DNA from 2 places in the Ruminococcus sp. RTP21359st1_H3_RTP21359_211015 genome. Region 2 is predicted to be linked to the other one. Evidence: predicted binding sites of a transcription regulator. Region 2 holds the regulator's gene; the other holds the start of a gene.
The links. The regulator NrdR, encoded in region 2, represses ribonucleotide reductase genes. The targets are predictions, from matches to a motif close to CACNANATNTNGTG.

Region 1: a site for NrdR is predicted at 2,838-2,851, ahead of AB5Z01_RS12215 (anaerobic ribonucleoside triphosphate reductase). Genes of this name have one in related genera too.

What each region holds. Positions count from the first base shown of each region.
Region 1 is NZ_JBDGDD010000039.1:672-15,731, forward strand. Features, by position in the region: gene nrdG (anaerobic ribonucleoside-triphosphate reductase activating protein) at 1-509, opposite strand, end outside; gene AB5Z01_RS12215 (anaerobic ribonucleoside triphosphate reductase) at 512-2,770, opposite strand; gene AB5Z01_RS12220 (hypothetical protein) at 3,186-3,383, opposite strand; gene asnB (asparagine synthase (glutamine-hydrolyzing)) at 3,667-5,502, shown strand; gene AB5Z01_RS12230 (NfeD family protein) at 5,775-6,218, shown strand; gene AB5Z01_RS12235 (SPFH domain-containing protein) at 6,253-7,227, shown strand; gene AB5Z01_RS12240 (hypothetical protein) at 7,458-8,132, opposite strand; gene AB5Z01_RS12245 (hypothetical protein) at 8,229-8,597, opposite strand; gene AB5Z01_RS12250 (hypothetical protein) at 8,597-8,932, opposite strand; gene AB5Z01_RS12255 (hypothetical protein) at 8,905-9,792, opposite strand; gene AB5Z01_RS12260 (DNA cytosine methyltransferase) at 10,158-10,367, opposite strand; gene AB5Z01_RS12265 (DUF4314 domain-containing protein) at 10,434-10,640, opposite strand; tRNA gene AB5Z01_RS12270 (tRNA-Leu) at 10,733-10,816, opposite strand; gene AB5Z01_RS12275 (thioredoxin family protein) at 10,915-11,226, opposite strand; gene AB5Z01_RS12280 (sulfate/molybdate ABC transporter ATP-binding protein) at 11,600-12,667, shown strand; gene AB5Z01_RS12285 (ABC transporter permease) at 12,685-13,461, shown strand; gene AB5Z01_RS12290 (ABC transporter substrate-binding protein) at 13,487-14,539, shown strand; gene AB5Z01_RS12295 (aryl-sulfate sulfotransferase) at 14,557-15,060, shown strand, end outside.
Region 2 is NZ_JBDGDD010000019.1:31,602-47,084, reverse strand. Features, by position in the region: gene AB5Z01_RS09160 (flavodoxin) at 155-562, opposite strand; gene AB5Z01_RS09155 (DUF3793 family protein) at 575-1,147, opposite strand; gene AB5Z01_RS09150 (DUF2325 domain-containing protein) at 1,191-1,490, opposite strand; gene thrH (bifunctional phosphoserine phosphatase/homoserine phosphotransferase ThrH) at 1,862-2,464, opposite strand; gene AB5Z01_RS09140 (TetR/AcrR family transcriptional regulator) at 2,706-3,425, shown strand; gene AB5Z01_RS09135 (NPXTG-anchored protein) at 3,422-7,948, shown strand; gene pduL (phosphate propanoyltransferase) at 8,113-8,688, shown strand; gene AB5Z01_RS09125 (lysostaphin resistance A-like protein) at 8,891-9,907, shown strand; gene AB5Z01_RS09120 (extracellular solute-binding protein) at 9,970-11,388, opposite strand; gene AB5Z01_RS09115 (glycosidase) at 11,836-13,011, shown strand; gene nrdR (transcriptional regulator NrdR) at 13,299-13,751, shown strand; gene AB5Z01_RS09105 (aspartate kinase) at 13,839-15,158, opposite strand; gene AB5Z01_RS09100 (hypothetical protein) at 15,357-15,483, opposite strand, start outside.

The sequences.
Region 1 (15,060 bases), on a different contig from region 2:
GGCTCTATAACCACCGCACAACCCTCTTTTAAAGACTTCTGCACGTCTATGAAGCGTTGATTTCGACTGCCCATAAATTTCAACTCAAGGCTTCGCTGTGACAGAATAAATGGTCCGTCAACAAGATAATCAAGCTGACTAAGAAGCTCCATATAGCCGTTTTCAGCGTTAGCGTTTGCAATTAGATATTCATAAGTATAGCCCGTGAATGATATCACATTCAGTGAAAAGCCACGGAACGCTTTTATCCTTCCTGCAAGTTCTGCTAACGGTTTGCACTGACAGAAAGGCTCACCGCCACTGAACGTCACACCGTCAAGAAGCGGGTCTTTTATTATCTCATTGTAAAGCTGGTCTGTGTCAACGACAATGCCACCGTTAAAATCATGTGTCTGCGGATTGTGACAACCCTCACAGCCGTGTGGACAGCCCTGCGTAAAAATAGTGAACCTAAAACCCGGTCCGTCTACGATAGATTCACCGACAGTGCCTGCTATCCTAAGCTCCATGGCTAATTGTCACCCTCACAGCAGGCTTTTGCACGAGGTATCCTCTCATGTATCACCTTGCTGTGTTCAGCCTCAGAACGTCCACACTTTGGGCATTTGTCACCTATTATTCCAGTATATCCGCAAACAGGATCACGGTCAACAGGGTGGTTTATTGAGCCGTAGCCTATGCCAACCTCTTTCATATATCTTACGACTTTCTCGAATGCAGAAAGATTGTTCAGCGGATCGCCGTCAAGCTCGATATAGCTTATATGGCCTGCATTTGTAAGAGCATGGTAAGGAGCTTCTATTTTAAGTTTCTCAAACGCTGTTATCGGATAGTAAACAGGTACATGGAAAGAATTAGTATAATATTCTCTGTCTGTAACTCCTGCTATCTCGCCATAACGTTCTCTATCCATTTTAACAAATCTGCCAGAAAGTCCCTCAGCAGGTGTTGCAAGCAACGAGAAGTTAAGACCAGTACGCTTTGTTTCCTCGTCCATTCTTGCTCTCATACGTGAGATTATCTCCAAGCCAAGCTCTCTTGCTTCTTCACTTTCACCATGGTGCTTTCCAGTAAGCACTTTAAGACACTCAGCAAGACCGATAAAGCCCACTGAAAGTGTGCCATGCTTTAGCACTTCTTCAAGCGTATCGTCAGCCGTAAGCTTCTCTGAATCGAGCCATATGCCCTGACCCATGAGGAACGGATAATTTCTCACACGCTTTGAACACTGTATCTTAAATCTGTGCATAAGCTGGTCGATACAAAGATCCATAAGCTCATCAAGGCTGTCAAAGAAAGCACCGATATTACGCTGTGCTTTTATGCCAAGTCTAGGGAGATTAATGGTAGTAAAAGAGAGGTTTCCTCTTCCTGTCACTATCTCACGAGTAGGGTCATATGCGTTACCGATAACTCTTGTGCGGCAACCCATGTAAGCTATCTCAGTGTCAGGATTGCCCTCTTTGTAATACTGTAGATTGAAAGGAGCGTCGATAAATGAAAAATTCGGGAAAAGACGCTTCGCTGATACACGGCAGGCGAGCTTGAAAAGGTCATAGTTCGGGTCATCAGGATCAAAGTTCACGCACTCTTTTATCTTGAAAATATGTATAGGGAAAATAGGCGTTTCACCATTGCCAAGTCCTGCTTCCTCTGCAAGAAGAATATTCTTTATAACAAGTCTGCCCTCGATAGAAGTATCAGTACCATAATTTATGGAGCTGAAAGGCGTTTGAGCGCCTGCACGGGAGTTCATGGTATTAAGATTATGGATAAGCGCTTCCATTGCCTGATATGTGGCTCTGTCAGTTTCTTTCAAAGAGTTTTTATATGCAAAACTCTGTATCTTCTTCACTATAGGTGCGTCAACAAAATTTACAAGAAACTGTGCTTCAGCCTCTTGATAGCCGTTATCATTGGCGAGAGTGATCTTTAAACCCTGCTCATCAAGCATTTCAGTTATTTTCTTTGCAATGCTCTGAGCATCAGAAACTTCACCAAGGAGAGCAAGACCCCTGCCGATATTGTCACGATAGCGGTGTCTGAATGTCTTTCTTACGCCCTCAGCCATATCATAATCGAACTTTGGAAGAGATTGACCACCATGCTGGTCGTTCTGATTGGATTGTATCGCAATGCAGGCAAGCGCAGCATAGCTTTGTATATCATTTGGTGTACGCAAAAAGCCATGACCTGTAGAAAAACCCTTATCAAAAAGCTTTGTAAGGTCTATCTGAGTGCAAGTGGTAGTCAGTGTATAAAAATCAAGATCATGAATGTGGATATCCCCCTCCTGATGAGCCTTTGAATGCTCAGGAGCAAGAACATACATCTCATTGAACTCCTTTGCACCCACAGATCCGTATTTAAGCATTGTACCCATTGCGGTATCGCCGTCTATATTAGCATTCTCACGCTTCAAATCGTTATCTTTCGCTGATTGGAAAGTAAGATCCTCATAAACTTTCATAAGACGGGTATTCATTTCTCTTGCACGAGTCCTGTTTGAGCGGTAGAGTATATAACTTTTTGCAGTATCAGCCATGCCCTCCTCGATAAGTACACGCTCAACGCAATCCTGAATCTCTTCAACAGTAGGCATATCAAGGTGTTTTTCCATAAGCTTATCAACAACTTTACCCGAAAGCTCCAAAGCTTCCTCATAGTTATCCTTGCCCACAGACTGAGCCGCCTTGTATATAGCGCCAGCTATTTTCTCAATATTAAAAGTTACAGTACGTCCGTCACGTTTTTTTATCTTGATTATCACAATACCGCCTCCGATTTTCCCGATTTATCATTATATTTTTTATATTCTCACAACTCACACCGCAAATCACAACATATTGTATAAAAAGCAGTGCTTAATACAAGTATATAGTATAAGTGACGCAAAGTCAAGGCGTTATACAACAAAATGTGACTTTGTTATTTGTATTAAATGCACAAAGTCACATTTTCGTCAAATATTGATTTTAGGTGTCAAGTAAAATGCTTTTAGCTGTAATGCAACCGAACTTTACAAATGTATAATACGACATAGTTCAGTTCTTGGCACTGTAAAGTGAGCTAACTTGTCATCTTATGCATTTGCGAGTGCTACTCCATGCCTTTTAAATGTCGTAAATAGGCGAATTCAGCAAGTACGTAAAGCGCTTTAACTTGTCGAGCTTTTAAATTTTGCACTATGCTGCTGAACTGCTCTCAGCACTCTCGTAAGTGTAATCATGAGTAACTACAGAGCTGCCTGTTTCATTTTCAAGTACCTCTTCGAGAGTAGTATTCATCATATAGGCGCAGAAAGATATAAGCATCACAAAAAAACTCACTATCAACACAATATCCAATCTATAACCATTTTTCTTCTTTTTGTTATCGTTCATAAGATCTTCTCCAAAATATGATTTTAATACCATTATACTATATCCCTCTGTCTTTTTCAAGCCAAAATGACAAAATCGCAGATATTTTTATACCATACACATTGCCATGTGATAAATGCACAAAAGACAATTTCTTTTATTGTTTAATTTTTGTTTTTACCCCTTGCAAAAAAGCCGCATATAGTGTATAATAAATATTATATTGCTTGACGTTCACTAGGCGACAAGCGGCCGTATTAACTAAGATACAGGCAATTTGATTTAACAGAAATGAGGCTTTTATATGTGCGGTTTTGTTGGATTTACAAATAAAATCAATGACGCTTCCATAGTTCTTGGAAAAATGATGGATAGAATAAAACATAGAGGTCCTGACTCTGACGGAAAATATGTTGACGAGCAGATCGCAATGGGTTTCCGCCGACTTTCGATCATCGACCTTTCAGATCAAGGTAGCCAGCCTATCTTCAATGAAGATAAGTCGTTGGTACTTACATTCAACGGTGAGATATACAACTACAAGGATCTCCGTGAGGAGCTTGTAGCGTCTGGTCACAAGTTCTATACACAGACCGACTCAGAGGTGCTTATCCACGGTTATGAGCAGTGGGGCGAGGATATGCTCGACAAGCTGAGAGGTATGTTTGCATTTGTTATATTCAACAAGAATACAAATGAGGTTTTCGGTGCAAGAGATTTCTTCGGTATCAAGCCTCTTTACTACGCAAAAATGGGCGAAACTCTTATGTGGGGTTCTGAGATAAAGAGTTTTCTTGACCACCCTCATTTCAAGAAGGAACTTAACACAGACGTTCTTGAAACTTATCTCACATTCCAATATTCTCCTACAACAGAAACTTTCTTCAAAAATGTTTACAAGCTCCCTGCCGCTCACTGCTTTACATACAAGAACGGCAAGATGAACGTAAGAAGATATTGGGAAGTTAAATTCCACGCTGACAATGGCCCTGCTCTTGAAGATTGGGTGAACAGGATATCTGACACTTTCAAGAACTCTGTTGAGGTACACAAATTCGCTGACGTTGAGGTAGGCTCATTCCTTTCAAGCGGTGTTGACTCGAGCTATGTTGCCGCTGTTGCTAACGTTGACAAGACCTTTACTGTGGGCTTCGGAGAGGACGAGAAATACAACGAGATAGGTTATGCTAAGGAATTTTCAAAGTATATCCACAAGGAGAATTTCTCAAAGGTCATCAGCCCTGAGGAATACTGGAACAGCCTTTCAAAAATACAATATCACATGGACGAACCTCTCGCAGACCCTGCGGCTGTGGCTCTGTTCTTCGTATGTCAAATAGCTTCTGAAAAGGTCAAGGCAGTGCTTTCAGGCGAGGGTGCAGACGAGATATTCGGCGGATACAACATCTATCACAACCCTGCTGATATGGCAAGCTACTTTAAGATACCAAGACCTATCAGAAAGGCTGTTGGTGCAGTTGCTGAGAAACTGCCTCACAAGCACGGCATAAACTATCTTATAAGAGGTTCTAAGGACCTTGACGAGAGATTTATTGGTAACGCATACATCTTCTCTGAGAAAGAGCGTAAGGATATTTTGAGCATAAAGACAAACGCTCCTGACGCTATGGCTATCACAAAGCCGTTCTATGACAAGGTAAGAGATCAGGATCAGGTAACACAGATGCAGTACATTGACCTGCACCTATGGATGACAGGTGATATTCTTCTTAAGGCGGATAAAATGAGCATGGCTCACTCCCTTGAGCTTCGTGTACCATTCCTTGACAGAAAGGTAATGGAGCTTGCAGAGCAGATACCTGTAAAGGACAGAGTTACTGAGACTGAAACGAAGTATGCAATGCGTCTTGCTGCACTTCAGGCTTGCCCTCCACAGACAGCTAAGAAAAAGAAGCTCGGCTTCCCTGTTCCTATAAGGGTATGGCTGAAAGAAGATAAGTATTATAATATAGTAAAGGATAAGTTTACTTCTCCTCAGTCGGCACAGTTCTTCCACACAGATAAGCTTGTACAGCTTCTTGACGATCACCGTGCAGGCAAATATGACTATTCAAGAAAGATCTGGACAGTGTTCTCATTCCTTGTTTGGTATGATGTTTATTTCAGCGACAACGTATAATTACACAAATAGTAAAAGCGGTTACCTCCAGCGGGTTACCGCTTTTACTGTAAATTTTTTATATAACTATCTTTTCGAAATACTTTTTTTCTTTATGTAGTAGCATCAACATGTATATATTAGAGTACAGCTAATAAAATATGGTACGGCCAATGTAAAATCATTAAAGATTAAAGGTAAAACAGCAAAAATATTGTGTCTTAGCTATTGTAAATTTTAAAATAATATGTTATAATAAATCTTAAATAAATGAGAGGAACAGGGGGTATCATATGACAATGGCTACACTCAAAATAGTTTTCTGGGCTTTAGCTTTCGTGTTCTTTGTTGTTTGCGAGGTCGCAACAGGAACGGCACTTGTGTCTATATGGCTTGCTATAGCAGCGCTTATTGCGATGTTTTGTGCCATAGCTAAGCTTTCTTTCCTTACACAGTGCATCGTATTCGTCGTAAGCTCGATCATACTTCTTTTGCTTACAAGACCTGTGGTCAAGAAGCTCCAGAACAAGCCAGTTGCAACAAATTACGAGCTTGATGTGGGAAAAACTGCAATAGTTATTGAGCCTATAGATAACTCTGTGAACAAAGGCAGGGTCACTCTTGAGGGCACAGATTGGGCAGCAAGAACTGAGGACGGCTCAAAGATCTCAGAAGGCACACCAGTGAAGGTAGTGCGTATTGACGGTGCAAAGCTGATAGTTTCAGAAGAAAAGTAACAGCTTACATAAACTTATTTTTAGGAGGCATATAATGGAACCTGGAATTTATATCGTACTTGCTATCATCGTATTGCTTATAATCATTGTTATCAGCAACATCAAGATAGTACCGCAGGCATATGTATTTGTAGTTGAAAGACTTGGAGCTTTTCATGCGGCATGGGGAACGGGACTTCACGTAAAAGTACCTTTTATCGACCGAGTTGCAAAAAGAGTATCTATCAAAGAGCAGGTAGTTGACTTCAAGCCACAGTCAGTTATCACAAAGGATAACGTAACAATGCAGATAGACACTGTTGTGTTCTTCCAGATAACAAACGCAATGCAGTTCACATACGGTGTTGAGAGACCTATCTCAGCTATTGAAAATCTGACAGCAACAACACTTAGAAACATTGTTGGTGACCTTGATCTTGAGGCTACGCTCACTTCCCGTGACATTATCAACACAAGGATCACAGCAATTCTTGATGAAGCCACAGATAGGTGGGGCATCAAGGTACAGAGAGTTGAGCTTAAAAACATTCTTCCACCTAGAGAAATTCAGGACGCAATGGAAAAGCAGATGAAAGCTGACCGTGAAAGACGTGAAAAGGTTATTCAGGCAGAGGCTGAGAAGAAATCTCAGGTGCTTGTTGCAGAGGGTGAGAAAGAATCTAAGATACTCAGAGCACAGGCAGACAAGGAGTCACAGATACTTGCAGCCGAAGCTGAGAAGCAGTCTATGATACTTCGTGCAGACGCTGTAAAGGAGCAGAAGATACTTGAGGCAGAAGGTGAAGCGCAGGCTATCGACATGGTACAGAAGGCGATTGCCGAGAGTATCGTCAAGCTGAATGCTGCTAACCCTAACGAGCAGGTAATCCAGCTCAAGAGCCTTGAAGCATTTGCTAAGGCAGCAGACGGCAAGGCTACAAAGATCATTATACCAAGTGAGATACAGGGTATTGCAGGTCTTGCAACAGGACTTAAAGAAGTTATGACAGACGTTAAGAAGCCACAGTAAAACGCATATAGTTAATCCCCTTCAAGGCAAATGCTTTGGAGGGGATATTTTTTTTCATTGAAAAGCGAGCAGGACACTGAGATAAACTCAATGCCCTCCCAATATCATTAAGCTAAAAAAAAATCAAGAAATAAAATAACTATGATACATTCGCATGAATACGTTAGCTATCGGCTCTAAAAATGCTCCGTCAGCAAGAAAAATTGTATGCGTTATTATACTTGATATACTTATTTTTCCATAGCCCCAACTAAAAATAGATATTTAAGTTTTCTATTTTCGTTTTCATTAACATCGGGAATAATATTTGTAATATTCACCATTATTTTATGATAAATATTAATCATACGGCATTTATTAAATGCAATTAAATATCCACGTTCAAGATCTGGTTTATTAAATTCTGAACAAAATAAAATTGTATTGCCATGATAAAAAATGTCAATTTTATTTGTAGACAAAGTAATAACAGAAATTTTATCGAATACGTTTTTTTCAAACGAAATTGTTTTTTCTCCAAAATTTTCAGCAATCACCTGTCTAGCCAAATCTATATTCCCGTGTGCAATTTCTTTTTTTATAAATTCTTCTATCTCAATATCATTATCAGTTTTTTTTATTTGATGACGTGAAAGAAACAGGAAAAGAGCAATTGCTGCGAAATCAGCATTAACACTTTCATATATAATCTCGTGACTGTTTCGCTCTATTTTCAAAACAGCAAAATGCCCACAATCCCTCTCTAATATTTCGTAATATATTTCCGGGGCGCCACCATCAACATCGCAGACAACAGAATTATTATAAGATTTCAAACATATATTTCTTACATCAGCCAAACAAATATTATGAGATATTTGAATTTTATAATACAAGTCATTAAATGTACTGATTATATCATTCAAAAACTATCTCTCCCTTCAACACTTTAAAAGCGACCAACATATTCCCCCATATGTTCCGTAGCATTCGCATTAGTTCACACTACATTTGTTTCGGTATTAGGATTTATAAAAAAATTCTTTTAAATAATCATCGGGAATACGCAAATCCAGTTCTTTTTTAAGTTCATGAAAATATTTTTTCCATTGAATTGAAATTTTTTCCCACCAACCATCAATTGAGGTTTTAATAAGTATAGCCTCATTATTATCACCCCAATCATAACATATGCAGCATCCGCAAGCACCTTGACCATAATTAAAGCGCATATCAAAATAGTCACAATACTTGAATCCCAAACTAAATTCTTCATGTCCATTGCCGTAAAAAGCGTCTATCAAATTAAAATTCGAAACTAAACTACCAAAATATTTTTTCATTTCAGTTTCCACTATTTTGGCTTTTATTTCTGCTCGATTTTCATTCATTATAAAAACCCCTTTGCTTTTAAAAATTTCTTGGGAATTTGCTTTTTTACATCTGTCGTTATACATTTTATCAAACTGTCACAAAGCTTATCAAAGTCGGTATTAAGCGATGACGAAAATAGCATTTTCTTTTCACTGCGATTTGTTATGATAAAAAAATATAAGTTGTTATCTCTAATTTCAACCTCAAATGGATAATAATCATAAACGATAGAAGACATTTTATTGTCATAAAAAGAAACTGTATCTATTAATTCATTGTTATTGCCACATGCTCTTTGAGATAAAAATACATCTGCAATTTTATCTAGGAATTCATAGTTAGTAGGTTGCATACCAAAAATCTCCTTCCGAGAATAATTTTTATACCCATATTTATTTTTTTATACTCCCATTCATTCCACAATGATTTTCCTTTGAAATTTATATCGGTTGGGTCATGTGAAAAACGAATTGTTTTACCCGCTTGAACCTCCGTATACTCCTCCAGCACCAAGCTTTCAAGATAAGAAGAAACATACCCCGAAGCAAAGCGATAAGCGTATTCGTCGTCGGCGTTATTCCTGTAGCTTACCGTAGAGGCATAGTTCCCCAGAATATCAACGCTGAACGAACCTTTTGTCTCGATATCCTTAGAAAATGCGGAAACAGTAACGCAAGGCTCGTAGCTGAATACGCCGTAGCTCAGATATCTTTCGGCATAGATACGGTTAGCCCCTGCCAGTACCTTATTCTCAATGTCAAGCTGCCTGAAATACGTCGTTTCAATAAGGCTGAGGAAGTTGCCTATATACTTATCGTTGTAGACGTTGCTTTTGTTTGCCTTTGCCTGCTCCTCGTCGGTAAGCGGCATTTTTTCATACGCTGTCAAGAGCGACTGCGCAGAAATATTTTGATTATCCGTAGATATACAGTTTACGGAACCTACAAGAATTTCCTTGGTATCCTCGAATGTTTCGTTTGATGAAACAGGAGCAATGTTGAGATACTGCGTTTTGCCGATTGACGTTAAAGCGCCGTTCCACTCGTAAATAATCTTGTTGTCAATGTAAAGAGCAGGCGAAATAGTATCGGCGTATTGTGCCCAATAGTCATTTTTCAGATTATAGATACTGCTTGGAGTTCCGTCTCCAAAAATGCTGTAAAACTCTTTGTTGGGAACATATCCGACCGTTATAGTCGAAATGTATGCCATGGGTCCCGATATCACCTGCTGATAACCGTTATTAATACCGATTTTGAGCAGATCGGTGTCGACAATCTTGGAGTCGTAAATATTTTTAACTTGTTCTTTAATTGTACCACAAATATACGGCAATTTCAAGGGAATTTTTGATATATTCTTCTGAACGATCATCTTGCCGGTAACATTAACCGATATTTCTTCAGAAGACTGATCGTCAAACTTGCTTAAATACAAATAAAAGTCGGAAGAATTCTTGAAATCGGAAATATCAACATCGATATTCTGTTTTTCGATCTCGTCCGAAATACTCTCGACCTGCTTGTATTTCTTGAAGCTGATATCGAGTTCGTATTCCTTGCCGTCGATAGTAGTTTTTACCCATGGTCGAAATTTGGCAGCTCGTTTGGGTCGATTTTTCTTGCGTCATCGTAATACACCTCGTTTCTTGTATCGTACAACGTTTCATATGCTTTCTTTGCATATTTGTCTATTTCACAATAACCGACGCACTCAAAGCCGCCCGCTTTTTCAAGTTCCAAACGGAATCCGCCTATTCCTGCAAAGATATCAAAATATTTTATCAGTACGAATCATCTCCTTTCCGATTTTTCCAACAAAAAAACGGTCAAGCTTTTTTCAAAACTAGACCGTCACATTGATATATTCATTTCTTCATCTTCTGTTGACTCACTATCTTCACTTACGATATGGAAATCGTCCACACCAGGGATAACTCCGAGCGTTCTGCCGTTATCAAAGACGCAATGCACAGTGCCGATATCATCCATATGTTCGATATTTTTTTGTTGTGTAGGGTTCGACTTCCTTTTTGGTGAAAACCGGTGAAAAGCATCCACGGTTTTACACCTGAAATTTTTACCCTCAAAACGCAAAAAAAGCTCGTAAATACGAGCTTTTCGAGGTGTGCATCTATTTTATTGCACAAGTATGGTGCGGGTGACAGGACTTGAACCTGCACGGTGTTGCCAATAGAACCTAAATCTATCGCGTCTGCCAATTCCGCCACACCCGCATACAAAACAACATTATTATTTTATCATAAACTCCCTACTTTGTCAAGACCTTTTGCTCAAAAAAATGCCCGATGCTCAAAACATCGGACTGATTTTTTTATAATCTCTTTATATTGTCAAGAATTATCAGCTTGTGCGTAAAACCCTCAAGCTTGTTTTTGATATCACCATTCTTTATAAAAAGGAGTGTTGGCAGTGCTGTAACGTCATATCTCTTCGCAAGATCTGGCTGAGACGTGATATCACACTTAGCTATGATAGCGGTTTTTCCAAGCTCCTCTGCAGCTTCGTTAAGCCCTGCCTCTGTTCTTTTACAGTGAACACAGGTAGGTGAGTAAAATTCTATAACAAGCGGTTTGTCTGCTGATATCAGCTCGTTGTAATTCTGGTTTGTCAGTTCTGTAAGCATTTTTTTATTTCCTCCAATATATATTATATTATTCATATAGCTTTACTATGAATATAGTGATTATATCACTATTTACGCACTTTGTCAAGAGTATTATCAAACATTTCTGTATATCATATTTCTCATATATGTTAGTTATGAATAAAATGTACAACAATAATAAAGTATTCCTATCATATATGTATGATTTCACAAAAATCATTTATAACTATTGACATTTCCATAAAATCATGTATAATAAAAGCATACTAATCATATCGGCTTGATATGAATTGAAAGTGAGGAGCTTAAATTGTCAAAGATCAATAAGCGAATGCAGCGATGTTGACACTGGAACTATCACAGCAATATATCTAAATTGGAGTTGTCAGCTATGTATATAGAATTAAAAAACATTAATAAAAGCTTTGGCGATTTTAAAGCTTCGGATAACGTAAGTTTCGGTATTGAAAAGGGAAAGCTTATCGGTCTGCTTGGACCGAGCGGCAGCGGTAAAACAACTATCCTGCGTATGCTTGCAGGTTTGGAAAAACAGGATAGCGGCGATATTATTATAGATGGTAAAAATGTCAACAAACTTCCATCAAATGAAAGAGGTATCGGATTTGTTTTTCAAAGCTATGCGCTCTTCCCTTTTATGACAGTTTACGATAATATAGCTTATGGTCTGAAGGTTCAGAAAAAAGATAAGAAGTTTATCAAACAACGTGTGGCTGAGCTTCTTGAACTTGTTGGCTTGCCTGACGTTGGCAAGCGTTATCCTGACCAGCTTAGCGGAGGTCAAAGGCAGCGTATCGCTCTTGCAAGAGCACTAGCACCTCAGCCTGAACTCCTTCTACTTGACGAACCTTTTGCAGCTATCGACGCAAAGGTAAGAAAAGAACTGAGAACATGGCTTCGTGATACAATTGATAAAATAGGCATAACTAGCATTTTCGTTACACACGATCAGGACGAAGCAATAGAGGTCGCAGACGAAATTGTTATCACAAACAAAGGCAGAGTTGAGCAGATAGGCAATCCAGTTGAGATATACCTTGAACCTAAAACTCCTTTTGTTGCTCAGTTTATCGGTCAGTCCGCAGTTATCGAGGACTACAGCAAGCTCAAAGGCTTTGAAACAGCAGAGGGCAAGACTTCAGCTATAATCCGACCGGAATTTATTGAAATAAATAAATTCGAAGACAGTGAATACCACCCATTTGAAAGCTCTATGGAAGACGCAGTTGTAGAAGATGTATCATTCAGAGGAAACGCCTTTGAGGTTAAAGCTTCCATAGACGGTATCTCAGTAACAGGCAGATATCCGCTGAACGCTTCCCGCCTGAAAAAAGGTGATAAGGTAAAAGTACTTATCAAGAAGCTTTACACTATTGATGAAAACACTACAAATATTCTCGTAAACAAAGCTCTTGATGACTCAGAGCTATACTACATTTAATAAGGAGGACATTAAAGATGGAAAATAATAAAACAAAGTCCTCTGCTATACAGAAGATACTAAAATGTGGCATCATATCATGGGTAGCAATAATTGCCCTTTGGGGAATAGGATCTTTGAAATATGATGAATATTTTCTTCCAAGCCCAAAGGAAACGATCGACAGCATGAAGGAACTTATCAAAGACGGAACTCTTTGGAGTGACATTGTTGCAAGCGTTGGAAGAGTAATAAAAGGCTGGCTACTTTCAATAATTTTTGCTGTTCCTATGGGTCTTATTGTAGGAAATTTCAGACCTGTACGCTGGCTCGTTGAACCTATACTTAGCTTTTTCAGATTTGTGCCTGCTATTGCATTGACGACACTCTTTTTAATGTGGTTCGGAGTAGGCGAAGAATCAAAAGTAGCACTTATTTTCTACGCATCATTCTTCCCTATGTTCGTAAACACTATAGCGGGTGTGGCTTCAACTGATAAGCAGCTTGTGGAAGCAGCTTCCTGCATGGGGGCAAAAAAAGCAAGAGTTTTTTTCACAGTAGTTGTACCATCAGCGGTATCTAATATCTACACTGGAATAAGACTAGGACTTAGCTCAGCTATCATCTGTGTTGTGGCAGCTGAAATGCTGGTCGGCAGTGATGGCCTTGGTTATCTTATAAACAGCTCGAAGCTTTATTACAAAACAAGCTGGGCTTTTGCAGGAATCGTCACACTTGCTGTGATTGGCTTTGCTGCTGACAGGATCCTACAGTTTATTGGCAAGAAAAAACTTAAACACTTTGACGTAAAATAATTAATTTAACAGGAGAGATTTAAAAATGAACATAAAAAAGATAATCGCAATAATAGCGTCGACAGCATTGACAGCAACTCTTCTTGCATCATGCGGTAGTTCATCAAGCGGAAAAACCGCAAAGAAGGTTACCAAAGACGGTAAAGAACTTAGCGTTTTGAGAGTTGCGAACATGACAGGTCAGCCAGATCAATATGCCGACTATATCGGTATGGAGCAAGGAATATTTGAGAAATATGGTATATCTCTCGAAACATCAGAATACGCTGCCGGCATTAACACAGTTGACGCTATTGCAACAGGCACAGCAGATACAGGACTGCTTGCAGATTTTGCTGCTGTAAACAGAATTGGAAATACTCTCGATAACACTAATCTTGTGATTTTTTCAGATCTAAGTTCTAGCGTTTCATATAACGGCGGTCTTTTTGTTGCACCAAAATACAAAGATAATCTTGATGCTTTAGATGAAAGTGAAGGATGGATAACTTCTATTGGAACAGTTTCAGAATACTTCAACTGGCAGGCTCAGACTTATTTAGGACTTGACCCGTCAAAGCAGAAAAACGTCAACACAGATTCCATATCAACTCAGATAGCAGTTGCACATAACGGTGAGGCATCAGCCGCTATCGTTACAGGCTCAGCTATAAAAAAATATGAAGCAGAGGGCTGGACTCAGGTCGCATCTGCAAAAGATATAGGGATAAACGTATCTGCTTATCTTATAACATCAAGCGACTTTGCAAAGAACAATACTGAAACTCTTACGAACTATCTTAAAGCACTTGATGAAAGCGTTAAATACATAAATGACAACTTAGATGAGTCGGCTGAAAAAATATCAAAGAAATATGGAATCGAACCAGATGATTTCAAAACAAACTGGGAACAGTACAGTATTAAACTGGGACTTTCTGAGGAAGCTGCATCTCGTCTTGATGAAATAAACAAGTGGGCGTATGAGAATGGTAAATATCCAAACAGTTACAACATAAGGGAATTTTATTATCCAGACTCAGCAAAAAAAGCATTTCCAGATAACGTTACGGCAGACCTGACAAAAGCAGACAAATAAACAAGGAGGAATCAGACATGGGTTATCCAAGCATTTATCCAACAGGAGTTACAATATACAACAAAGAAAAAGCCTACAGCGGCTATACGATCTTCCCGTCCGCTAAAGGTGCTCTGCTCATAGATATGAATGGCAATGAAGTAAAGCTTTGGGCTGGACTGGGAGGATTTCCTAACAAAATACTCCCAGGCGGATATGTAATGGGCACAACAGGAGCAAGAGGAGGTAAATATGCATATCAGGATCAACTTGATCTTGTTCAGGTAGACTGGGACGGTCATATCGTATGGAAATTCGACAAAACTGAACTTATTGCCGACCCGGGTAAAGAACCAGTCTATATGGCTAGACAGCACCATGATTTTCAGCGTGAGGGCAGCACTGTGGGTTACTATTATCCAAATGGTGAACCAAAGACAGACAGTGGCAATACACTTATCCTTACTCACGAGAACCTCTACAACCACGATATTTCAGACAAAAGACTTATCGACGATAAGATCATCGAAGTGGATTGGGAA
Region 2 (15,483 bases):
CAATTTTGTAAGCTTGCACAAAATCATGAGTTAGTTAGGTATAACTTTAGTTAGTTTTCAATAACTTAATCACTGCACAAACGCAGACAGAAAAGCAAAACTGCCTTTTTCCGCCTGCGTTTGCAGTTTACATTATTACATTAGAGATATATGCTTACTTAGCAAGAGCCTCGCCCAAAGCCTTGCAGCTTGCGAGAGCGTCGTCGTCAGGAGTTTCGTTTACAATAAGTCCCTCGCCATTTACAAGTGTTGCACCGTCGCCCGTAACTCTGTCCTGCCACTGACGCATCCACTCGCCGTCACCCCAGCCGTACGAGCCGAAGAGTGCTACCTTCTTGCCTGAGAGTTTGCCCTCTATGCCTGCGAAAAATGGCTCGAACTCACTGTCCTCAAGCTCCTCTGCTCCCATTGCAGGGCATCCAAGAGCTATTGCGTCATAATCCTCAACATTGCCGCTGAACTCAGAAACTGCGAAGCACTCTGCGCCTGCACCCTCTGCAACGGCCTTTGCCATAGCCTCTGTGTTGCCTGTACCGCTCCAATAAATTACTGCTGTTTTCATTATGATTACCTCCTAAGAAATTTTCAGGGCTTGGTAAATGCTTTCGCCCTGAGCAAGTTTATTACACAGATAATTTCTGCACTTGTCATAATTGCTGAAAATACGTCTTGCTCTGTTTTCGTCAGAGTAGACTTTCCAATATCCGCAAAGAAGATAGTTTCTTCCCTTGTTCTGTATGAACCCTGTAACATCATCAACAGGATAGCCTAGAAACAGACCTATCTCATGAGGAAAATCCTCACTTGCGGATATTCTTCCAGACAGCCTTTCAAGCTGCTGTTCAAGGGTCATACGGCTGTCATAGCCAAAGCTTTCAAGAAGCTTTCTTACTCTGTTGTCTGCAAGTCTGTCAGATAAAAGCTTTTCGTTATAGAGAAAAAGCAGCTTTCTGCTTTTGCACTCGCAAAGCACTGTTAGCTTCATGCCCTTTGTATATGCCCTGCTGTTAAAAAGCTCGACATTTTCTTCAAGCCCGTCCTTGTTCTTTTCCATTGACATAAGACAGGCAGGCTTTATTCCAAGCATTGCAGGGGCAAGATGATAAGCCATGCTTTTTTCAAAATTTCTCAGCTCAGACTGTGACATAGTCCCTCCTTTGGTTAGAAATTCCTAACCCATACATATAGATCTATGCGTTTACAACGCCTTTAGTACAATATTTTTCAAGCACGTTCTTCAAAGCCGAACAGCTTGATGAATGGCATATAGCCACGGGAAAATCAAGTTTGCTTGCTCTTTGGTTAAGACCATTGAGCATTTTATGTGACACTGTATCAGTAAACACCACTGCCAGATCAGGACTGCCTATCTTCTTATCAAAACCTGTAGGATATTTGATGAACACCTTAGCCTTGCAATCATATGATTTGCAGATATCCTTATAGCGTGTTGCCATACGGTCATTTCCGCCTACTATTATAACGCTCATACTTTTCTTAACTCCTCCTTTTCATTAATTTAGGTTAGTATTTACTAACCATATTCATATTAGCATAAACTAACCCCGTTTGTCAAGGGAAACTTATGTCAGAAGTATAAACTTTTCATATGATAAAATATTCACGGCAAAAGCGAAGATACTATATATAATATGCGTTACATATCGCAGATTATGTTTGGTATTGTTTTGCAAAAAAATACGGCGAAGTGCCAAAAGACACAACGCCGTAAAAAAACAAATATTATTTGCTTAAAAGCTCTGCGAATTGTTTCATGAATGCATCGCAGACAGTGACAAAGCCGCTGTTATTATAAGTGATATTACCTTTTTCATCTATGTTTTTCCTTTATTAAAGACTATTAGTCCATAGCAGCCTTTATTGCAGCCATAAGCTCATCATATGTTTCATAAGCAGGAAGCTCAGGATATTCAGCCTTTATGCTGTCTGTGCTTCTGAAAAGGAAGCCTGCCTTGCTTGCCTGTATCATACCGAGGTCGTTATGACTGTCACCGCTTGCGATAGTTTCAAAGCCGATAGACTGGAGAGCCTTTACAGTTGTGAGCTTTGACTTGTCACATCTCATCTTGAAGCCTGTTATCTCGCCGTTGTCAGCAACTTCAAGAGTGTTGCAGAAGATAGTAGGATAACCAAGCTTCTTCATAAGAGGACCTGCAAACTGTGAGAAAGTATCGCTGATGATTATTACCTGTGTGAAGCTTCTCAGCTCGTCAAGGAACTCCTTTGCGCCTGGCATTGGGTCGATAGTTGCGATAGTATCCTGAATTTCCTTAAGACCAAGACCATGCTCCTTAAGAATGTTGATACGGTATTTCATAAGCTTGTCATAGTCTGGCTCATCTCTTGTTGTTCTTTTAAGCTCAGGGATACCTGTAGCCTCAGCAAAAGCTATCCATATCTCAGGAACGAGAACTCCCTCAAGGTCAAGACAAGTGATATACATACTCATAATTATTTCCTCCTTAGAAATATACAAAAAAATTCGTAATTTGATTATACCATACTTTTTATAATAATACAAGAGTTTTGCTTTAAATCATTAAGGCAAAAATAATACAAAAAATCGTTGCCAATTGTAAAATTTCGCTGTTACCCCTTTCTGATACTTGACAATTTGTGTTATATATGTTATAACTAATACACATACTAATTTATAAATCATTATTAATAAATAATGAAAAGAGGTGATACATATTTCTACAAGAAAAGACGGTATCGAAACGAAAAAAAAAATACTCACTGTATGCGTCCAACTGTTTCTGGAACAGGGGTATAAACAGACAACTATCTCACAGATAGTGAAAAAAGCTGGCGTTGCAAGAGGAAGCTTTCAGAACTTATTCTCCACAAAAGACGCTATTCTAATGGAACTTGTGGGCACGATGTTCAGCGGACAATTTGGAGTGGCAAAGAACATTGTTGGTGATAATATGTCGCCGATATACACATATGCTGTGGAAACTGCCATACAGATAACCCTCACTGAGCTGAATGAAAATCTCCGAGAGATCTACATTGAAGCTTATACTATGCCTGAAACGGCTGAGTATATCTATGTCCACACTACGGCGGAACTGAAACAGATATTCGGCTCGAATTTTCCGGGCTATACCGAGAGCGATTTCTATGAAATGGAAATCGGAACATCAGGAATAATGCGCAACTATATGGCAAGAAAATGCGATATCCATTTCCCGCTTGACCACAAGCTTAGACGTTTTCTGACGGCGGCAATGCGAGTGTATAAAGTACCGGAGGAAGAACAGGCAAAAGTGCTTGCATTTATCAGATTGCTTGATATTAGAGCTATCGCCACAGAGGTCATGTATAAGCTGTTTGCAATGCTGGAAATGACATTCGATTTTAAACTTTCAAAAGATGATGAAGAGGGGGAAACAATATGAAAAAACGGTTATTGAGCATCATACTTACTCTATGTATGGCAATGTCCATTACACCATTGAACGCATTTGCGGTCACAGAATATGGCATATGGATAGGCGACGAACAGGTAACATCTGATAAAACATGGAGCAAACAAGGCTGGAAATACGATATACAAAGCAAGACTCTGACGCTTCTTGGCTACAATATGGCGACTATAGGCAAACGTATAAACGGCAACAGCGAAAGACCCAGCCGATTTGGTCTTATATACGTTGAAGGCGAACAAGATCTGAACATAAAGCTTGTCGGCAGCATTGATCTTGGTGACAGCCCGTTTTCAAGCCAAGCTGCAACCAAATACAATGAGAGCTACAGCGGAATTTATGCTCCTGACAGTAATATCACTATCATTGGCAGCGGAACGTTTTCAGCAGTAACACATGACGCAGCAATATACTGCTCAAATCTTACTATCGGCGACGGTACTGAACAAAATGCTACTAATGTATCGTGCGAAAGCTTCGGCGCTTGCATTATCGTAAAGTATAATATGATAGTTAATGACTACAGCACTGTTTGGGCTTGCGCAAACGGACCAACTGTGGGCATGAACGGCATTTATGTCGAGGGGTCGCTTTATGTAAACGGCACTAATACCACCGTAGAGGGTCGTGCTACATACAGACCTGTTAAGGGAGAGTGCACCAATTACACACACTACAGACCAAAAAATCTCACTTCAGGCGGATATTTCAACAATGCAGGTTCAACTATTGCAGGAATAATGGTATATGGAATTTTGACAGTTGACGGCAGTAAGGTCGAAGGTAACGTCTTTAAAGAGATATACAAACCACAAGAGTATGATTCAGAATACACCTCAGGCCTTGAAGCAGGCGGTATTGTAATAAAGAACAACGCCACAGTAGAAGGCAGAAACATTAATCCGTCCACGCCGGGATTCATGGAATATGGCGTACAAGTTCACCATTACGCCATAAAATTTTTAGGAAGAGGACGTGTCCGTGCCGGAACAGAGTATGTGGATTATGAAAGCGTCAATCGTGGTTTCCGTAAATCAGGCGGCAACGAAATAACAGTTTCGGGACGGCTGAAACTCTATGAAAGCGATACTTGTCCCGCTGACTTCAAGAAGTTTGCGCAGTATGGCTTCGGAGGGTATACAGAATATTATACAGAAAACATGGATGACATCTATATAAAAGATGATAATGGCCGTGGTAAAATGTCATATTTCAAGGATATGCATGATTATGAAACATTTTATTTAGCAAGCGGAATAGATCTAAAAGATATATATGAAATCGATCTGGACACCAACGTTCCATTTGATGTAAACATACTTTCAGGCGATATCAAAATGAACATAGATATCAAAAGCGGTTTTGAGCTTCCGAAGATCATTGTCTATGACGGCGCAACTTTAAAATTAAAGACCTCCCCTGATAAAACATATAATTTCACTTATCCTATCGAGCTGAAAGGCGGCACGATAGAATTTACAAACAGTGCGATCGTGCGAGGACTTAACATTGTAGGAGAGGGCAAGGTCATCATTGATAGCGGAAACTACTCTGGAACGCTTGGTGACAACGTAATCTTGCAGATATCAGGCGGAAGCGCTGACTTCAATGACAACGGCAAGGCTGTGGACGCAAAAGGAAACTCGGTACACAAGTACACCTATGTTGCAAGGGGTGCAGATGGCAATGAGTTTATAGGCAGTGCTAACACACGTCAGCCGCCATATGACGATTTTTATGGCTATAACCGCTCAGAAATATTCCATGACGGAAACAAGCTTCATCTCTGGCTCAAGTCACAGGATTCCATTTATGGCGTGAATGCTTTTAAAATAAAAGCTGACGGCACTCTTGAAGATGAGAACACCTATTTTAATCTGCGTTATGGAACGAATATCTTAGAGCATAGGATACCTTTTGATCCTATAACATTAAAATACTTTGTTGTGAAAAAGAACGACGTCGTTACGCTGAAAACAATGGAAAACGAGCCGTCCTCACCGCAAGACAGTGATATCCGAGTAGAATGGTACAGTGTTGAAAACGACAAGCGCACAAAAATAAATGCCCATGGCACAAGCATGTATGTGGGGCGTATGGGCAACAGTGACAATGGTACGCATTATCAGGCAGATGTATATTATTTAGGCTGGGATTCCAAGCTCAATCATTCATATACCTATGACGCATATATCTTCATTGACGAGCCGGTATTTACTGCTCCTGACAAATTCCACTTGGATAAAAAGGCAAAATTCGAGGTCACAAACAATACACCAAATGGCGCAGTACGGCTGAATTACCTATGGGAAGTGAGCAAGGACGGCGGAAAGACTTTCACCGCCATTGACGGCGAAACTTCTTCTGTTTACGAGCCTACTATAGAAAGCCAAATGAACGGCTGGCAGATAAGATGCAAAACATGGGTATCAACAGGCGACGGACAAAAAACTGAGCCGACCGTTTTCGGCCCTGTTACGATAAACTTCTCCGAAAAAGCACCGGTCATAGTAAAACACCCGCAAAGCGGTGCAACAAACGCTCCTAGCCAGCCTAAACCTGTTAAGCCCGGAGAAATAACTATCGTAATTGAACGTTACTATTTCTTCAATGTAGAAGCAACAGGCAGTGAACCGCTCCAATATCAGTGGCAGGAAAGCAGCGATAACGGAGAAACTTTCGTTGATATCCCATATACCAACGACAATTCACATTCATTAAAAGTGCGAAAAGAAAACAACGGAAAGCTTGTGCGCTGTGTTGTATCAAATGAATACGGCTCTGTAGTTTCAAACGCGGCAAAGCTTACAATATATTATTCTCCTGAGTTTACAGCCTCACTCGGCAATAAGACCATAAACAGCGGAGAAAAGGCTACGTTCACACTTCCTATCGCTCAGGGAAATCCTTACGGAGCTGAGGTGATATGGCAGGTGAGCAAGGACGATGGAAAGACTTTTGCAGACGTTACCGAAGCTGACGGAACGTTCTCTCTTGATTCAAAAGTCGTGGACGGCAAGGAAGAATGGTCAACTACATTCACCACCTGTGCAACGAACATAAGCTTTAACGGATATATGTACAGATGTACGGTCAAGAACGCTGAAAATGCGGACTATGTGGGTACTTGGGTATCGGAAAAAGCAACGCTTACAGTAATAAGAAACTGCGCAGTAGACGGACATATATTTGACGAGGGAACGATAATCTCCGAGCCGACTTGCATCGATAAGGGTGTGAAGAGGTTTAATTGCTCCGAATGTTCACAGTACAAAGATGAGCCTATAAACCCATTGGGACATGATTGGAAAGAAGCGACCTGCACAGCTCCAAAGACCTGCAAACGCTGTCAGGCTACTGAGGGCGAGCCTATCGAACACAGCTTCGGCGATTATATATCCGACGAAAACGGACATTGGAAGCAGTGCAGTGAGTGCGGAACTGACAGCCAAAAGGAACTTCACGCCTACAAGTGGAATACGGAAGGCGGCGAATATTGGCAGGAATGTACAATTTGCGGATATGAAACGAAAAAATCAACTATTTTGAAGATATCCATAAACGGAACTGACGAGACCTGTCCTTTAGGTGATTATGAATTTACATTTGCTCTGCCTGAGGGCTGTACTGACGTGACAGCAGGCTTCAGATTTGCAGGCGACGGTACGGAATTGGCGTTTACCGCAAAAGACGATCTTTACACCGCAAAGGTAAGTGCGTCAGATCTTGAGAGCGGAACAATGACGGTTTACGCTTCGGCAAAACTCAAAGACGGTTTTGTCATCACAGGTGAAAAAGAAGTAACCGTGCTCGAAAACCATGTGGGCGGCACTGCGACTTGTACTGAAAAAGCAAAGTGCAAATTCTGTAATAAAGAATACGGCGACCTTGACCCGACAAATCACACAGGCAAACCTGTTTGGGACTTTGACAGCAAAGAACATGAGAAAAAATATGATTGCTGCGGCGAGGTGACTATCGAGAGAGAACCCCACGAATGGAACGCAGGCGAATGTACAGAGTGTGGATACAATTGTACACATTCCGGCGGCAAGGCGACCTGCACAAAGAAAGCCACCTGTGATATCTGCGGCAGTGAATACGGCGATATCGACCCGAACAATCATGGAAAGCTCACACATATAGATAAAGTTGACGCAACACATGATAAAGAGGGAAATATCGAGTATTGGTACTGCGAAGAATGCGGCAAGTATTTCGGTGACAAGGACGGCACAAAGGAGATACAAAAGGCAGACACTATTACAGATAAGCTGAAAGACACTCCAAGTGATGACAAAAAAGATAACTCAAAGCCAGATAAGACGAAAGGCGATACTAACGAGAGCAAGACAGACAGCTCTACGGCTGATAAGCCTAAGAGCGAGCAGAAAAATCCACAGACCGGAAGTGGCAGTGGTATGAGCCTTTGGCTTGCAATGCTGTTGATAAGCGGCGGTGCGGCAATGGGAATAAAGAAAAAACACAAGAAATAACTGATCTCTTAACTGCACACAGCGGTTGTCTCAAACGGCAGCCGCTGTTTTTTTGATCAACATGACAAAAAATTTGTTACCCAAAGTTAAATTACCCCTTGACCTGTGGCGAAAATAGTAGTAAAATAGAAATGTAAATACAATAATTGAAAGGAATGTTCATCATGCCAAAGTTTATCGTTGAAACATCTGCACGTCACGTTCACGTTACTCAGGAAACTCTTGAAACGCTGTTCGGAAAGGGTGCAACACTTACAAAGAAGAAAGATCTTTCACAGCCTGGTCAGTTTGCTTGCGAGGAGAGAGTTACAGTTGTAGGTCCTAAGAGAGAGCTTGCAAACGTATCTATCCTCGGTCCTGTAAGAAAAGCAGACCAGATCGAGCTTTCAGCTACAGACGCACGTTCTATCGGTGTTGCCGCTCCTATCAGAGAGTCAGGCGACACAGCAGGCTCAGGCGCTTGCAAGCTTGTTGGCCCATGTGGCGAAGTAGAGTGTTCTGAGGGCGTTATCGTTGCTAAAAGACATATCCATATGACACCTGCTGACGCTGAAACATTCGGCGTAAAGGATAAGGATATCGTTGCAGTAAAGATAGAGTCTGCAGAAAGAACAGCTATCCTCTGCGACACTGTTATCAGAGTAAGCGACAAGTTCGCTCTTGCTATGCACATTGATACAGACGAGTCAAACGCTGTAGGCGCAGGCAGAGAGCAGTACGGCGAGATAGTTAAGCTCTAATTTCATAGTACATATAAGACCGCTCATCATAGGGCGGTCTTTTTTCATACAAAAACAAAAAAATCATCGCCGCAGGCGATACCATAATTCCTCATTCCTCACTCCTAACTCCTCACTAATAACAACGTTTCGATTGACACAAAACTCCACCTGTGATATAATTTTCTTGTAAAACACATAACGCAAATATGGAGATTATAAAATGAATAATGATACAATAAAACTTATACGAAAGACCTCAAACGTAAATTCACTTATGGTGATAATTTTCTATATGCTTGATATCGCACTTATAAGACTTGGCGACTTGGCGGTGTACCATATCGCAGGAAAGTCAGCCTACTATGAGGATATCGCTCAGCTTGTGAGCTACTGCATACAGTATCTCGTAGTTGTGCCAATAGTTCTTATTGTATTCAGACTTGTGAGTGGCAAAAAAGAGGGACTTAAAATAACAGCCTGTTTCAGAAAACCTTCAATGCCTGCAAAATGGGTCGCAAAATGGATCGTCATATCATTCGGGCTTATCTATGCCGCAAATTATATCAACACATTTATTTTCTCATACGTGCAGAAAGCTTCGGGAACGAGCCTTAAAGGCGTTGACTTCACTTCAAGCGGCACTGCCCTGGGCGGCGTAACGAGTGTGCTGGCAATGTCAGTGCTTGCACCGTTTTTTGAAGAGCTTATGTTTAGAGGTACGCTTTTCAGAAATGCTGAAAAATGCGGACAGCTCACAGGCATTATAATGGTGGGGCTGACATTCGGACTTTGGCACGGAAGCTATCAGCAGATACTCTATGCGGCTGTTATGGGAATGTGTGCCTGCTTTATGGTTGCAAAAACAGGATCTATCTTCCCGTCTTTGATACTTCACTTCACCATGAACACTATCGGAGCAATTCAGAGTGTCGCACTTGGTTCCATAGACTTTGACAAGTTTGCCGCAGACCTTGAAAAAGGTCAGATCACAGGCACAGCACCAATGATAATAATTGCTGTCGCACTGCTTTCATTCGGACTTATGATAGCTGGTCTTGTGCTTTTCGTAAAAGAGCTTAGGTATCACCGTGACAGCTTCAGGCTCATAAACTTCTGTCCTGACGTTTCACAAGGCAAAAAGATAGTCATCTATCTCACCGCACCTGTTACCATACTCGCCTTTGCCGGGCTTATCTTCATCACAGTCCGCACAGCTTTAGGACTTGGGCTATTCTAAAATACGCATAAAAATAACGCAGACTTTTTACAGCCTGCGTTATTTTTATCAGGAGTTATTTATTATGATTTAAGGCTTGCGATCTTCTGGTTGAGTTCCTTGATCTCGGAATCTACAGTTGCAGAATACTTCTCACGAACCTGCGTCCATGTGGACTGTACACCCTCTTCATCAACATTTGAAGCATCACTGTAGAGTGCGTCAACAAGGCACTGGTTTCCGTCAAACTGCTTTCTGTCGCCGAGAGCGGAAGATATACCGTAAGCATAGTCAAAGAGCATAAGGTAATCGTCAGAAACAACGTCCATTTTCACATCATACATCTCGTCTGTCCAATTAGGGTTGTTCTCCATGAACTTGTCCTTGTTTGTCTGCTCATACTTTGGATCTGTCTTTGAAGCTCTTACGCACTCAAACCAGCACTTAACAGCTTCGCTTCTTGTTGAACCTTTTACCCACATGAAAGCTGTCATATCAGACGTTGTTATCTTCTGCTGATTATCGTCATACTGAGGGATAGGAACAACGCCCCAGTTCTCGCCCTCCTTTGGAGTCTGGTTGCCTGTGTAAGCCCAATCGCCCATTGCATAGAACAAGCAGTTCTGATTGAAGCAATCTCTTGCAGAGCCTACCCAGCCGTTGAGGATAAGTCCGTCCTTCATCATATTATAAAGGAAGTTCTGAGCCTTTTCGATATCAGGGTCGTTAAGGTTGCTTGAAAACTCGTTTGTTGCAGGATCATAGTTTACAAGACGCTTGCCTGTTTGCTGAACAACGTGCGCTCTGAAGAAGCCGTTTACACCGTAACGCTCAGTATCAGCCGGTGCGTTGCCAACATATGAGGACATGATATCCTCCCAATTCTTCCAAGTCCACTCATTGTTTACATAAAGCTCATATGGATCGTCAAGGCCCTCTGCGTCAATGATATCCTTATCATAGCAGAGCATAGCAGAAGCAGAATAGCCAAGAGGCGCAACATAGTGCTTTCCATTGAGCATGAACTGATCTGCTGTATCCTTTGTTGCAGACCACAAAGGCTGGCTGAAATCAACTATGCTGTCGATAGGCTGATACATATCCTTTACTACCTGTGAAGGGAACGCAAGCCACTCATACTTGAATATATCAGGAATATCCTTGTTAGCTGTGATAGCAGCAGCAAGATTATCAAATCTGTCCTCATTTGAAGTCTGCTGGAATCTTATCTTTCCGCCCTTGCTCTCAAAAAGCTGAAGCTCTGTGCTCTTCTCAGGACTGCCCTTAGTAGGGTTAAGGTCGCCCTCACCGAGATAAAGTATCTCTTTTTCAGCACCCTCAGGGATAGCCTCGATAGATTCCGTGTCAGCTACCGCAACGTTCTCTGTTGCAGAAAAATCGTCCTCCGCCTTGCTTGAAGAGTTTGATGAGCTTCCGCAACCCGCTACTCCTGTTGCCATTGACAAAGCCATTACAGCCGCTATGTACTTTTTGTAATTCATAAAATATTCCTCCATAATTCAATATTTTAGCATCAAAGCTGTCCGTATGTAGTTGATGAGTTCATATATTAAATCTTGCTATAATTATACAACACATACAAAGCTATTGTCAATCACCATTATAGCACAATTATCAGCAATTTAATTGTACACTTTGCACAATTAAATCCATATGTATTGTTAAAACGCGGTATTACAATCAATATAGTTTAAAATATACGCATAAAGTTCAAATATTCAATATGCCCGTTTTGAATGAATATAAAACAGATACAAGAGCTTTTTGTAGAAAACATTAACCAAAACAGCAAAATATGTACAGCATTTATGCAGTTCGTAAAACTTTTTTCATGTAATCGTTTGATGTTTTCAGTGGTACTTGTAATTAGCGAATTATTATAGTATACTTGTTTAAGAAGATTTTTTACCGAAAGGAAATTGCTTGATATGACAGATTTTGAAAGAAACAAAGCAAGGGTGACAGCCGAATACGAGGCTCTCATCAACAGAAAAAACATTGTGTCCGACAGCTACAACGGAATTTATGACAGATACGTTTACCCTGTTCTGACAGCCGCACACGCACCTATTATCTGGAAATATGACATGAACCCTGAGACAAATCCATACTTCATGGAGAGATTGGGCATAAACGCAGTTCTGAACTCAGGCGCTATTTATCTCAACGGCAAGTATTACCTTGTTGCAAGAGTTGAGGGCAATGACAGAAAGTCATTTTTTGCAGTAGCAGAGAGCGACAGCCCTGTTGACGGCTTCCGTTTCTGGGACTTCCCTGTTCAGCTTCCTGACACTGAACCGGAGGAAACAAACGTATACGATATGAGACTTACTCAGCATGAGGACGGCTGGATATACGGTGTATTCTGCTCAGAGAGCAAAGACAAGACTTCAAACGATCTTTCTGCCGCTACAGCTCAGGCTGGAATCGTAAGGACAAAGGATCTTAAGACATGGGAAAGACTTCCTAATCTCAAGTCCAAGTCACCACAGCAGAGAAACGTTGTGCTTCACCCTGAGTTCGTTGACGGAAAATACGCATTCTACACACGTCCACAGGACGATTTTATCGAAACTGGCTCAGGCGGAGGAGTATGCTTCGGTCTTTGCGAAGACATTACAAACCCTGTTATCTGCACAGACGAAGTTGTTATCTCACCAAGGCAGTATCACACAATCACAGAGGTAAAGAATGGTGCAGGCGCAGTGCCTATCAAGACACCAAAAGGTTGGATACACATTGCACATGGCGTAAGAAATACAGCCGCAGGTCTTAGATACGTAATTTATGTATTCGCAACTGACCTTAAAGACCCTTCTAAGCTAATCGCTTCGCCGTCAGGACTTTTCATTGCACCACACGGCAGTGAAAGAGTGGGTGACGTATCAAACGTTGCGTTCACAAACGGCGCGATCGTTCGTGAAAACGGTGACGTGTATATTTACTACGCTTCATCAGACACAAGACTTCACGTTGCGGCAACAACGATCGACAAGCTTATGGATTACACATTCAACACTCCGTCAGACCCACTGCGTTCTGTTGACTGCGTAAAGCAGAGATGCGATCTTATCAGAAAAAATCTCGAATATCTTAACAAGTAATATATCAAACACAAACAGACGGCTTCTGCTGTCTGTTTTTTTGTACACTAAAACTTTTTTCAAGTCTGCGATATCCGTGCATAAATATTGCACTACCCATGTAGGGGACGTCGTCCTCTACAATTATGCTATGGTTTGTCTGCCGCAAAACTGCTGAGTCCCTTTACCGCAACTTTTTTTATATACCCTCTTGCAATCGTCCACAATCTATGGTATAATTAATTAATAAAAGCACAATATATGCAATATCACGCACAAAATTTTCTCTTAACTAAGGAGTGTTTATAATGAGATGTCCTTTTTGCAACTATGAAGATACAAGAGTAATAGATTCACGTCCAAGCGAGGGAAAAAAGCGTCGCCGCCGTGAGTGTCCGAAATGCGGAAAGCGTTTCACTACTTATGAGGTGGTGGAAAAGCCACAGCTTATGGTATACAAGCGTGACGGCTCGTTTGAGCCTTTTGACAGACAGAAGCTTATAAAAGGCATTCAGAACGCTATCAAAAAGCGTCCTGTCAGTGTTGATGATATGAAAAACCTTGTTGACGATATAGAGAACACCTTTGCAAACAAAATGCAGACCGAGACCACTACAAGCGAGATAGGCGATATGGTGCTTATGGGACTGAAAAAGCTTGACCACGTTGCATATGTGCGTTTTGCTTCCGTTTACAAGGACTTCTCTGACGTTGATTCGTTCATTCAGATAATCACTGAGCTTTCTGACAAGAAGAAATAAATAAGAGCGTTCCGATAATTTTCGGGACGCTTTTTTGCACCAAAAAAGCGGACAGCCAAAGCCGTCCGCCATATTTTTTATATTGTATTAAAGCTGTGTATCAACAAAAATTGTATAGATAGCCTTCATTGCAGATTCAAAATCAGCCTCATTCACACCGATGATGATGTTAAGCTCGCTAGAGCCCTGATCTATCATCTTTACGTTTACATGAGCGTGTGCAAGGGCTGAGAATATTCTGCCTGCTGTACCTCTGTTTGACTTCATTGCACGTCCCACAACTGCAATAAGCGCAAGGTCTGTTTCAATATCAATTGTATCAGGGTGACAGTTTCTGTGCAGACCTGACATTATCTCCTGCTCCTTTGGAGCAAACTCTGCCTGATGAACAACGACAGACATTGTGTCGATGCCTGATGGCATATGCTCAAAGCAGATACCATTCTTCTCGAAAACTTCAAGAACTCTTCTGCCGAAACCAAGCTCTGCGTTCATCATATCCTTTTCGATATTAACTACAGTAAAGCCCTTCTTTCCTGCTATACCTGTGATAGTAAATGCAGGCTTCTGAGATGTGGACTCAACGATCATCGTACCCATATCCTCAGGCTTGTTTGTGTTCTTGATGTTTATTGGGATACCTGCTTTTCTTACAGGGAAAATAGCGTCCTCATGAAGTACGCCTGCACCCATGTAAGAAAGCTCTCTCAGTTCCTTATATGTTATGGTAGTGATAGGCTGTGGGTTGTCGATAATTCTAGGGTCGCATACCAGGAATCCTGATACGTCTGTCCAGTTCTCATAAAGATCAGCGTTTACTGCTGCGGCAACGATAGAGCCTGTTACGTCAGAACCGCCTCTTGAAAATGTCTTGATAGTATCGTTTGGCATTGAGCCGTAGAAACCAGGTATTACCGCATTGTCAAGTGTAGCAAGTCTTTGAGGAAGCACCTCGTTTGTTCTTGCAGAATCGAACTGACCCTGATCGTTAAAATAGATAACATCGGCAGCGTCAACAAAGTTATATCCAAGATAGTTAGCAAGAACGATACCGTTAAGATACTCGCCACGGGAAGCCGCATAGTCACGTCCTGCCTTGCCGATAAAGCAAGCCTTGATAGTTTCAAACTCCTTTTCAAGAGAAAGGTCAAGACCCAGATCATTAATTATGCCGTAATATCTTTCCTTGATAGCGTCGAACTCGCTGCTGAAATCCTTGCCCTTTGCAGCAAGATCATAGCAGCCGTAAAGCATATCAGTTACCTTTGTATCGTTTGAAAATCTTTTACCAGGAGCAGACGGCACAACAAATCTTCTTGAGCTTTCCGCTGTGATTATCTCCTTTACCTTTTTGAACTGCTCAGCACTTGCAAGAGAGCTTCCGCCGAATTTTACAACCTTTGTCATTTCACAAACCCCTTATAAACTATAGAATTATTCCTGTCTGCGTACTTTTCCCACGCTGACGTTACAATAAATAGTATACCGAATTTGCGTGATTAAGTCAATGTATAAATGGACTAATTTTTATAGTTTTTTCGATGTATGTTTGTGAAATACGCTTGTATTTGTATGACGGACAACTCATACTTATCTGTCTGCCTATTATCTGTAATGTTCGTCTATCCACTTATCATGTTTTCGTGAAAGAAAGCCCCAGCGTTCTTCAACACAAAATGCAGCAGATAAAACAAGCGGCAAAGAAAGCAGCACAGCCGCAATAATAAGAATA